DNA from 3 places in the Bacillus sp. N5-665 genome. Region 3 is predicted to be linked to each of the others. Evidence: riboswitches for the same ligand, from Rfam matches in the RefSeq annotation. Region 3 holds a riboswitch; each other region holds the start of a gene.
The links. Region 3 has a riboswitch for thiamine pyrophosphate ahead of MNO09_RS28810 (MTH1187 family thiamine-binding protein). Riboswitches for the same ligand answer to the same signal wherever they lie in the genome.

Region 1 (2,276 bases), 330 kb from region 3:
CCACGTACATTAAGTTTAGGTGTTGCAACTGTGTATTTCGTATTATTTTGAACTGTGATGCCTTTTACTAAAGGCTGTGAACCATTAGCCACAAATGCTTTTTGTACGTAACCTGTTTTGCCATTATGTAAAATTTTATACCACTCGCCTTGTTCTTCTTGAATGGTAATGAATTTTCCATTTGGTAATACATCTAAAATTGAAGATTCTAAATTAGGTTCAGAACGAACGTTTAATGCATTGGCATTAACGATGTATTGATTATTAGATTGAAGTTTGTTTTTTAGTAGAATAGCATCTTTTTGTACGTAACCTACTTTATTATTAACAGATACTTTATACCAGCCATTAGTTGTTTCAAGTATGTTCACTTTCGTATTAAAGCGAATTGTATCAATTGATGAGCTATTTGCGTTATCTTTTGTATGTAAGGCTACTTGATCGACTTTGACATATCCAGTTTTCACATTAGATAATTGTTCAGCGTTGGCTGTTTGTACATTTGTTTCTCCCATAGAAGGAAGTAAAGAGGCAATTGCGACAGTAGTTGCTGTTAAAGCAGTAGCTTTCATATTCATATAATAGAGACCTCCTCTAGTTGTATAGTTGTAATTTTATTATAGTATAAAGATATAATATAGTGGGTGTATTCACATAAATGTAATATGAAATCAATATAAAAATAAATTTTTTGAGGATAATGATTCCTTTTTATCCGATTAATTAGGATAATAATTTCTAAGATAGAATATAAGTAGTATATAGTTTTGTTATTTTGTTGACAATTGAGAAAATTAAAACAGTTGATGATGTCTTATTACGATGTTATACTGACAGTGATAATTTCATAGTTTGCTAGGAGAGCTGGTGTTGCCAGCTGAGAGTAGGCCGTAAGCCTTTGATCCTTTTCATTACCTGATCTAGATTATGCTAGCGTAGGGAAGCAATTCGGACACTAATAATAAGTCCCCGTTTCTTTGCGTATAGAAACGGGGCTTTTTTGTTTGAAAATTTCATATTGAAACCACTAGGGGTGCTTGTTGTGCTGAGAGAGGAATAATCCTTAACCCTTATAACACCTGATCTAGGTAATACTAGCGAAGGGAAGTGGAGCAACGAATAAATTATAATTTTATTTGCTGTAACCACTTCTTATTTAGAAGTGGTTTTTTATTTAGATATATAAATCGAAAGGGGATAGAGAAATGAAATTTTGCGATAGATTATTAGAAACTGTACAACCAGTTTGGGAGATGAGTCATAATCATCCGTTTGTAGTAGGTATGGGGGATGGCACGTTAGAAAAAGATAAGTTTCAGTATTACATTATTCAAGATTATTTATATTTGTTAGATTATGCAAAGCTATATGCGATTGGTGTTGTAAAAGCAACGAACCCACAAGTAATGGGGAAATTTGCTGAACAAATTGATGGCATATTAAATGGAGAAATGACAATCCATAAACAGTATGCAAAAAGACTTGGAATTTCTATAGAAGAGATAGAGTCTGCAAAGCCATCTGCTAAAAATTTAGCTTATACAAATTACATGATGTCTGTATCTCAAAATGGCACACTTGCGGAATTAATAGCAGCACTTCTTCCATGTATGTGGAGCTACTGGGAAATTGGAAAGCGTTTAAATGATATTCCTGGAGCAAGAGATCATGAGTTCTTTGGTGAGTGGATTCAAGGATATAGTTCTGAAGAATACGGTAACCTTTGTATTTGGTTAATCGATTTATTAAATGAAATGGCAGTTGGAAAGTCTGAAAAAGAGCTAGATCGATTAGAGGAGATTTTCCTATATTCCAGTCGATTTGAATATTTATTCTGGGATATGTCCTATCGTAAGGAGATGTGGGGATTTGAGGAGCAAGAACATACTACAGTTTCATAATGTTTCTTTTCATTATGATGAGAAACCAATCATCAATGAATTAAATGCTTCTATACAAGATAAAGAGTTTGTAAGTATTATCGGACCGAGTGGATGCGGGAAAAGTACTCTATTTCGCCTTATTACAGGTTTAGAAGAAGTAAGTACTGGGCAGATAGAGCTGACAGAAACGAAGAGCCATCCTGTAGGGTATATGCCCCAAAAAGATATGCTCCTGCCGTGGCGAACGATTATTGAGAATGCTGCTCTGCCGCTAGAGTGTCAAGGTGTACAGAAGAAAGAAGCACAAATAAAGGCCAAGGAACTGCTACATAAATTTGGCTTACAAGGGTATGAGACAAAATATCCGAAAGATTTATCTGGTGGTATGAGACA
Region 2 (2,276 bases), 690 kb from region 3:
GGGTAAGACAAACATGGCCGGCTCTATTTGTAGCAGGTAGCTCATTTGCAATTACGCAGTTCATTACAGCGACGTTCTTAGGACCAGAACTTCCGGATATTACGTCAGCACTTGTAAGTTTAGTGAGTTTATCGCTATTCTTAAAAGTTTGGCAGCCGAAAGAAATCTATCAGTCTAAAGAAGCAAATAGTGAAGTAGCAGCAACGGCGATATCTATGCCGAAACTAACGGTAGGAAAAGTAGTAAAAGCATGGTCTCCATTCATTATTTTAACTGTGATGGTAGTCATTTGGAGCCAAAGTTTCTTTAAAGCGTTATTTGCTCCAGGCGGTGCTTTGGAAAGCCTTGTGTTTAAGTTTGATGTTCCAGGCTTACACAATTTAGTAATGAAAGCAGAACCAATTGTAAATAAACCGACGCCTTATGAAGCAATCTTGAAATTAGATATTTTATCAGCGACGGGAACAGCAATTTTAATTGCTTGTATCATTTCTATCTTTATTTTGAAAATGAGTGCAAAAGATGCAGTAGTAACATTTAAAGAAACGTTACATGAACTTAAGATGCCAATTCTATCTATCGGATTCGTATTAGGATTCGCGTTTATCGCAAACTATTCTGGTCTATCTTCTACATTAGCATTAGCACTTGCAGGAACTGGCGGACTATTCCCGTTCTTCTCACCATTCCTAGGCTGGATCGGTGTATTTTTAACAGGATCCGATACGTCAGCGAATGCACTGTTCTCGAATTTACAAGCGATTACAGCGCAGCAAGTCGGTGTATCTGAAGTACTTCTCGTTGCAGCAAATACAACGGGCGGTGTAACAGGAAAGATGATTTCTCCGCAATCGATTGCGATTGCTTGTGCGGCAGTTGGACTTGCTGGAAAAGAATCAGATTTATTCCGATTTACAGTGAAGCATAGTTTATTCTTCGTAATTATTGTTGGTATTATGACGTATGTACAGGCATATTATTTAACGTGGATGATTCCATAAATAACAAAAGAAATAAACTTTGCATTTTTCAGATTATCGTGTATGATGAGAAAGTATTGAAAATTAAATCAGTGATAAACTAGGGGTGCCTAACGTATGCGTAGGCTGAGAGAGAAGCGTGTGAACTTCTTAACCCTTTGGACCTGATCTGGCTCGTACCAGCGTAGGGAAGTTAACGGCTTTACATAATGATGTCTTTATGAGCCAGGTCCTTATTTTTTTATGGACCTGGCTCTTTTTATTTTGGCATACGCTGGCCATATCTCGTCCTTGTCACGTACAGGGGGGCAACAAAGGTTATGAAACAGTCTGTTTCAGCTGAGCAAATTGAATTGAAATCGAGTTTACCAGGAAGTAAGAAAGTGTATGTGGATGGACCACGCACGGGTATGAAAGTGCCGATGCGCGAGATTGAACAAAGCGAAACGAACGGTATTCCGAATCCGCCAATTCGTGTATATGATACGAGCGGTCCTTATACAGATCCTGCGTATAAAGTGGAACTGGAAAAGGGGTTGCAGGCGCCGCGCCACTCTTGGATCCTGGAGCGCGGAGATGTAGAAGCATACGAAGGGCGCGAAGTAAAACCAGAGGATGACGGTGTGAAAGTGGCTTCGAAACATACGCCTGTTTTCCCGCAAATGGATCGCCAGCCGCTTAGAGCAAGGCATGGTGCAAATGTTACGCAAATGCATTATGCACGTAATGGTATCATTACGTCTGAGATGGAATATGTTGCGATTCGTGAAGGAGTAGAGCCTGAGTTTGTTCGTAAGGAAATCGCGGAAGGTCGTGCCATTTTACCAGCGAATATTAACCATCCGGAAGCAGAACCGATGATTATCGGCCGTAACTTTCACGTAAAGGTCAATGCAAATATCGGAAACTCTGCTGTATCTTCTTCTATTGCAGAAGAAGTAGAGAAGATGACGTGGGCAACGCGCTGGGGCGCAGATACGATTATGGATTTATCTACAGGTAAAAATATTCATACGACGCGTGAGTGGATTATTCGTAACGCGCCTGTACCAGTTGGGACTGTACCGATCTATCAAGCGCTGGAAAAAGTAAACGGAATTGCAGAAGATTTAACGTGGGAAGTGTATCGTGATACGTTAATTGAGCAAGCTGAGCAAGGTGTTGATTACTTTACGATTCACGCGGGCGTATTACTTCGTTACATTCCGATTACTGCAAAGCGTACGACAGGTATCGTTTCACGTGGTGGTTCAATTATGGCACAGTGGTGTTTATTCCATCATAAAGAAAACTTCT
Region 3 (2,276 bases):
CAATCTAATACTACTTTTACTTTTTGATCTTTACTTGCACTTTCTTCTTTCTTCGCCGGATTACATCCAGCCACACCTACTGCTAATAAGGCAGCCAACATAACTTTTAAACCTTTTTTCATTTCCTGCCGTCCTTTCTATATATCCATGGTGCTGTTATTCTTGCCATAAACTCCACGATAAAATACAGACATAGTGTCACCATAACAATAATTGCTGCCACACCAAATACTCGGGCTGTTAAAAAGGATTTTGTAGCTCTCGTAAGCATAACTCCTAATCCTTCACTGGCACCGAGCCATTCCCCAATAATCGCTCCCATTACGCTATATGTAACTGCAATTTTTAAACCTGAGAAAAAGTATGGAAGCACTGCTGGAAACTTTACTTTCTGGTAAACTTGCCATTTCGTTGCCTTCATCGTTTGCAACAACTTCAACATATTTTTATCTACTGTTTGAAAACCTTCTAAAATGCTAAGCGCAATCGGGAAGAAACAAACGAGTATTACTACCATTACTTTCGGTAGCATTCCATATCCAAACCAAATAATAAATAACGGTGCAAGTACAACGATTGGAATTGTTTGCGAAATAACAAGCAACGGATTTATTAAAATACGAAATAAAGGGATAACGTCCATAATAATTGCAATACTTGTCCCAATTAAAATTGCAAAGAATAGTCCAATTAAAACCTCTTGCAGTGTTTGCATCGTATTCGGTAATAGTAAATCTTTCATTCCAATTAATTCTTGAACAATGGCAGAAGGCTTCGGTAAAATCCACGGTTCAATTTTAAATAATGAAACAGATCCTTCCCATATCGCTATGAGAAGGATAAGCCAAATTGTTGTAATTATTTTAGATTGCTTCTGGTTTTGCATATTCATCACGGTACTTCCAAACCTTTTCATCTATCGTTACACCAGTGCTTGGACGATAATGGATTTTAATAGAAGTAATCACTTCTTCTGCTCCAGCATCTACACAAGCTTGTTGCGCACGTTTAATGACATCAAGAAGTACATCTAATTCTCCTTCCAGCGTTGTTTCCATTGCTCCTACTTCATAACGAACTCCCGATTGTTGTACAACTTCAATTGCTTTATCAACAACAGAATATACATCTTTTGTTTTTGCTTGTGGTACTACTGAAAATGACATTGTAACTTGTTGTGACATAGTAAAATCCCCCTTATAAAATTAAAATTTTAAAACAAGAAAAGGCTTTCCTACTGCGTAGGAAAGCCTTGTATGCAAGTTATTATAGAATAACATATGCTACATCACTTTAAGTAACTCCCTACGCTGGCATTATCCAGATCAGGTGGAGGGTCGATGTTTATTTACATCCTCTCAGCCAATTGGCTCCCCGGTCCTTAATTCGTTTTCATTGTAGCATGATTTATTTTATTGAACAAACAAAAGCATGTATAATCATTTCATTTAACTTTTAAATTCCCCAATTAACTCTTGTAACTCCTGTGAAAGCCATCTTAAAGAACTCGCTAATTCGGCAATATCTTGTACAGACATTTCCTGTTCTTTCATACTCGTTTCAATATTACTACTACTATTCGCATACATATTTGCGATATGTGATAGTTCATTTACGACACGAACAATATTTTGGCTATTTTGCAATATATCACTTGAATTGCTAAAAACAGCTCTAACTTGATTTGTAACAGATTGTGCTGATTTTGAATTTTTTTCAAAGAAAGCACCACTACTTTGAACAAATTCAATTCCAGATTCTACTTCTTTTGAAGCTTTTTGTATTGAAACAATAGCTTCTTTCGTTTCAGCTTGTGTTTCCCCTATTAATTTTGCTATATCTTTTGCTGATGCTTCCGTCTGCTCTGCTAATTTACTCACTTCATCAGCAACAACAGCAAATCCCTTTCCGGTTGCTTCAGCACGTGAAGCTTCAATAGAAGCATGTAACGCTAACGAATTAGTTTGATTTGAAATACCTGTAATTACAGTTACTATATCACTAATTTCTTTTGATTTTGTTTCCAAAGAATACATAATAGAAGATAAATCTTGTACTGCATTTTGTATTATAATCATTTGATTCATCGTCTTTTCAATAACACCATTTCCTTTTACTGAATGATGCTCCATACCTTCAGACTCTTTCGCCATTTGTTCTGCAGCATTTTTTATCTCTTCCATCTTATCTTCCATTTCATATACAATACCTAAATACTGTGGTACTGACGTTTCTTGTGACTGAGCGCTAGCTCTTAACTCAACCATAGAACTTAC

Region 1: it holds a riboswitch for thiamine pyrophosphate, as region 3 does, so the genes downstream of both, tenA (thiaminase II) here and MNO09_RS28810 (MTH1187 family thiamine-binding protein) in region 3, are expected to answer to the same signal.
Region 2: it holds a riboswitch for thiamine pyrophosphate, as region 3 does, so the genes downstream of both, thiC (phosphomethylpyrimidine synthase ThiC) here and MNO09_RS28810 (MTH1187 family thiamine-binding protein) in region 3, are expected to answer to the same signal.

Annotation. Positions count from the first base shown of each region.
Region 1 covers NZ_CP093325.1:4,778,641-4,780,916, reverse strand. The annotation lists gene MNO09_RS27195 (SH3 domain-containing protein) at 1-578, opposite strand, end outside; TPP riboswitch at 848-959, shown strand; TPP riboswitch at 1,020-1,123, shown strand; gene tenA (thiaminase II) at 1,206-1,901, shown strand; gene MNO09_RS27185 (ABC transporter ATP-binding protein) at 1,870-2,276, shown strand, end outside.
Region 2 covers NZ_CP093325.1:279,280-281,555, forward strand. The annotation lists gene lldP (L-lactate permease) at 1-1,001, shown strand, start outside; TPP riboswitch at 1,073-1,188, shown strand; gene thiC (phosphomethylpyrimidine synthase ThiC) at 1,301-2,276, shown strand, end outside.
Region 3 covers NZ_CP093325.1:5,106,793-5,109,068, forward strand. The annotation lists gene MNO09_RS28800 (ABC transporter substrate-binding protein) at 1-122, opposite strand, end outside; gene MNO09_RS28805 (ABC transporter permease) at 119-892, opposite strand; gene MNO09_RS28810 (MTH1187 family thiamine-binding protein) at 864-1,184, opposite strand; TPP riboswitch at 1,286-1,387, opposite strand; gene MNO09_RS28815 (methyl-accepting chemotaxis protein) at 1,449-2,276, opposite strand, start outside.